DNA from 2 places in the Vreelandella piezotolerans genome. Region 2 is predicted to be linked to the other one. Evidence: predicted binding sites of a transcription regulator. Region 2 holds the regulator's gene; the other holds the start of a gene.
What was found. The regulator FNR, encoded in region 2, switches genes on or off when oxygen is low (the NO sensors DNR and NnrR bind a similar motif). The targets are predictions, from matches to a motif close to TTGATNTANATCAA.
Positions count from the first base shown of each region.

Region 1 (2,402 bases), 1.5 Mb from region 2:
TCCTCACCAAGCCCATTCTCGCTGCGCAGCTGGTAGCCTCGATTCGTGTGCGCGTGGCCCGCTCACGCACACTGTCGGCGCTGCTCAATAAAGACAGTCTGACCGGGCTGCTCAAGCATGCCAGCATTAAAAGTGCCGCGATCAATGAGATATGTCGTGGCTTCCGGCAGCACTATTCGGTGGTGGTCGCCATGGTGGACATCGACCATTTCAAATCGGTGAACGATACCTATGGCCATGCCACAGGGGACGTCGTGATTGCGTCAGTGGCGACGCTGCTGCGTCAGCGCCTACGCCAAACCGATATGATTGGCCGGTATGGGGGCGAGGAGTTTTTAGTGGTGCTGCCACACTGCAGCGCAGAGGACGGTCGGAAGCGCTTGGAAGACATTCGCCAGTACTTTTCTCGCCTGCGCTTTAACCAAGGGGAGCAGGAGTTTGCGTGCACGCTCTCGGCAGGTATGGTCTGTAGCACCGACGTATCAGAGGACAACAAAGACCGTCTCTTGGTTTTAGCAGATGAGGCACTTTATCGAGCCAAGCGCGGCGGCCGCAATCAAGTAAGCCAGTAAGGCTAGTTGCTGGTGGCGGTTGAGTGATTCGTTATGAAGCAATGCAGCGAAAAATGCGCGCCGCTGGTGCGCTTTTTCATGGGGTAAAGAGATAGCGAACGCTTTCTTTACTCATTTATTTAGTAAGGTTATGTTTTTTAATAGAAATTATTTTTTTGGCACGCAGCTCGCAATATAAAAGGTAACTCGCAAATGAATAGAGTCATTAAGGTCGCGATGCAACCGGCACTCAATGCTCTCCCTTCTTTGCAACGTTGCCGCGGCGCTGCCCGGCAATACACCGAGTGAGCTGGCGTGCTCCACCTGGGTCCCCTTCGGGGGACTTTTTTTATGCTCGTTTGTCAAGCGCGATAGTTAACAAAAGCTATCAGAGCCAGAAAACCTATAATAAAATTTCACATGAAATTTGGAAACGGTGTTCTTATACTATATATTGTATAGGTTAGCTGGCGTTGACCAGCATCAATCCCAAGCAAGATGCAAGAGGATGACCCTGATGAGCAAAATGAAATTGATCACCGCCGCTATCGTGTCTGCCAGTGCCGTCATGGCGAGCCAAGCCGTTATGGCCTACGAAGCAGGCGATGTGTTTGTTCGCGGCGGTGTTGCCCAAACGGATACGGGCTCAGGTAATGGCAATGTTGGCGGTGCGGACCTCAACGTACAAAGCGCACGTGGGTTCACTTATGGTGCGGGCTACCTGTTCAGCGACAAATTTGGCGTCGAACTCAACAGCTCTGAAAAATTCGAGCATGACTTGAACACGACACCGGGCGGCAGCGCAGGTAGCGTCGACCGTCTGCCGGTGAACCTGCTGGTCAACTACTACCCGATGGGTGGTTTGGACTCGAAAGTTCAGCCTTACGTAGGTCTTGGTTTGAACTACACGAGTTTTTCCAGCGAGCCATCCGGCTTGAGCATCGACGAGAGCTACGGCGCCATCGGCCAAGCGGGTGTGGATTTGGCAGTGACGGATAACGTCATGCTGAACGGCTATGTTAGCTACGCGGACGTGAGCGCCGACATCAATGCGGCTGGCGCCACCGTTGGCGAAGTCGATATCGAGCCAGTGACGATCGGCGGCGGTATTACTTACCGTTTCTAAACCAATCCGATACATATACGCCCGGCTTACATGCGTAAGCCGGGCGTTTTTATTGGGCAAGAGAATGACTATAACGTCAAGTTCTCAGGCCCGCCTTCTGTCACTAGGATATTATCCTCGATGCGTATGCCTCCGCACACCGCGAGCCGGTCGACCAGCGTCCAGTCGATGGGGTGGGGCTTTTTACGCAGTGGTGCCAGCAACATGGGAATGAAATAGAGGCCTGGCTCGATGGTGATGACCATACCGGCTTGCAGTGTACGGGTAAGACGCAGGGCTGGATGGGTGTCAGGTGCTGGCGATGGGCTCCCGTCTGGCTGCCTCAATCCGGCCACATCGTGTACCTGAATCCCTAATGAGTGGCCCAGTCCATGGGGGCAAAAGGCGCGGGTAACACCGGTTTCCACGGCGCTCTCTGCGCTGCCCTGATACAGTCCGTGCGAGACCAATATATCGGCTAGGCCTCGGTGCATCTGCTCATGTAGCGTTAGAAACTCGATGCCAGGAACGATTTGGGTGATGAGTTCATCTTTCAGACCGTGCATGGCGCTGATTAACTCGCCAAATTCGCTGGGTGCATCCGGGCCTGCATAGGTACGGGTAATGTCCGCACAGTAGCCGCGAAAACGACGGCCCGCATCGACTAGCAGGCTATAACGCCGTTTGGGGGCTGACAGGTCATAACGCTGATAGTGTAAGACCCCGGCATGCTCATTTAGACCGAT
Region 1 covers NZ_CP048602.1:1,591,373-1,593,774, forward strand. Annotated here, with positions in the region: gene GYM47_RS07270 (diguanylate cyclase) at 1-572, shown strand, start outside; gene GYM47_RS07275 (OmpW/AlkL family protein) at 1,069-1,677, shown strand; gene pepQ (Xaa-Pro dipeptidase) at 1,746-2,402, opposite strand, start outside.
Region 1: the regulator FNR is predicted to act here: its motif matches at 1,025-1,038, upstream of GYM47_RS07275 (OmpW/AlkL family protein).

Region 2 (2,402 bases):
GGTGGAGTATCACATTCTCGAGCGTGACACCTACTCGGTGGTAAAGGAGAAAACCCCGGAGGGTAAAACCACCTGCGCGCTCTGCTCGCGCTTGCGCCGCGGCTCGCTGTATGGGTTTGCCGAAGAGATCGGCGCGAACAAGATTGCCCTCGGCCACCATCGCGAAGACATTCTAGAAACGCTGTTTCTGAACATGTTCTTCGGCGGTACGCTAAAAGCCATGCCGCCGAAACTGCTCTCGGATGACGGTAAAAACATCGTGATCCGCCCGCTGGCCTACTGTAAAGAGGCGGATATTGCTGAGTTTTCGCGGCAGATGGCGTTTCCCATCATTCCCTGTAATTTGTGTGGGTCGCAGCCGAACATGCAGCGACAAATCGTCAAAGAGATGTTGGCGGAGTGGGACAAGAAGCATCCTGGGCGCTTGGAGAGCATGTTCAAAGCAGTCACCAACGTGGCACCCTCGCAGCTTGCCGATCGCGAGCTATTCGACTTTGCCGGTCTCGAAGCCAAGCAGGCGGCCTTGATGGAAGGACGCATCCAAGCCTTCAACGTGTGATCGTTGGCGCCTCCTCTTCTGCCAGGGTAATGAGGCGCTGCATGTCCAAAATATTGACCTCGCGCCCTGAGACGGCCACGACCTCCTGCTGCTGAAAGCGGCTAAGAATGCGGCTGACCGTTTCGACCGCTAGGCCCAGGTAGTTACCCATATCGGCCCGGGACATGGATAGGCGGAAGCTGTATGGCGAGTAGCCCCGCCGCCGGAAGCGATCAGAGAGCGTAATCAAAAAGCTCGCCAGCCGCTGATCCGCGGTCTTACGCGACAGTAGACGCATCATTCGCCGATCGTCGCGCAGCTCTTTACTCATGCTGCGATAGAGCTGGCCGCGCAGCTCGGGCAGCTCCTCGGAGAGCGAGTCCAGGCGGTCGAACGGAATTTCGCACACCGTCGTCGTTTCCAGAGCCATCACCGTGCCGGGGTAGTGCTCTTCGTCGATGCCGTCCAAACCCACTAGTTCGCTGGGTAGAAAGAAATTGGTGAGCTGGTCATGGCCGTTGCCTTCGCTGGTGACCTGCTTCAAGCTACCCGAGCGCACCGCATAGACACTGGTGAAAGCGTCCCCTTGGCGGAACAGGGGTTCGCCTTTCTTCAACGGCGAGCGGCGGCGAATGATCGCATCGAACTGGCTCATATCCTCGAGCTCCAAGGCGAGCGGTAAGCACAGCGAGCTTAGACTACACGTCTGGCAGCGCGCCTCTTGCAGCAGTGAACGTCGTTGGCTGGCAGGATATGGCATAGGAGTCTCCCTTCTTCTTTCGCCATCATAGGCACAGGGGGCAGGCGGCTCAAGGCGCTCACACGATCTTCGAGTAGCGCTGACCATCCTGACGTTGTAAGTGAGTGTCGAAGGCCATGGCCAAATGCCGAATGAGCAATCGCCCGATCGGCGTGGCGCTCAGCCGAAGGCCCTCACGCTGTACGAGGCCATCCCGTTCGGCGATCGCCAGTCGCTCGAAGGCAGTGGCAAAGTAGTCTGCCGCATCGATATGCCAACGCTGACCGATCGCGTCGAGATCGATGACCATATCGCACATGAACCGCTCGATGACGTCTCTTCTTATTAGGTCATCCTTATTTAAGCGTAGTCCTTTTATCGTTGCCAGCCTACCTTCATCCAAAGCGGCTTCATAGTGGGCGAGTTGAGTAGGGTTTTGGGCGTAAATATCGTCGACCCGAGAAATGGCGGATACGCCCAAACCAATCAAATCGCACTCGGCGTGGCTAGAGTAGCCTTGAAAATTACGCTGCAGCGTGCCGTTGCGCTGCGCCTGGGCCAAGCTGTCGTCGGGGCGTGCAAAGTGGTCCATGCCAATATGCACATAGCCCGCCTGGGTGAGCATCTCGATAGTGGTGTGCAGCATGGCCAGCTTTTCATCGGCGCTGGGCAGGTCGGCCAACTGGATACGTCGCTGGGGTGCAAAGCGGGTCGGCATGTGGGCGTAGTTGAAGACCGATAATCGTGCTGGTCCCAGCTCGATGACCTGACGAAGCGTTTCGGCAAAACGCCGTTCGGTTTGAAAGGGAAGGCCATAGATTAAATCGAGGTTGAGCGAGCGAAAGCCGAGCCGATGCGCTTCGTCCATGAGCGTTTCGGTGAGCACCCGGGGCTGCACGCGATTGATCGCCGCTTGAACCTGCGGATCGAGATCTTGAACGCCAAGGCTTAGGCGGTTAAATCCTAGCGATTGGAGATGTCGCAGGGTAAAGACATCCGCTTCGCGTGGGTCAATTTCAATGGCATAGTCCCGATCTGGCGCGTTCGATAACCCAAAACGGGCATCAAGCCGGTCGACCAAATCGCTCATTTGCGCCAAGGTAAGAAACGTCGGCGTGCCGCCGC
Region 2 covers NZ_CP048602.1:3,072,745-3,075,146, reverse strand. Annotated here, with positions in the region: gene ttcA (tRNA 2-thiocytidine(32) synthetase TtcA) at 1-559, shown strand, start outside; gene fnr (fumarate/nitrate reduction transcriptional regulator Fnr) at 549-1,298, opposite strand; gene hemN (oxygen-independent coproporphyrinogen III oxidase) at 1,357-2,402, opposite strand, start outside.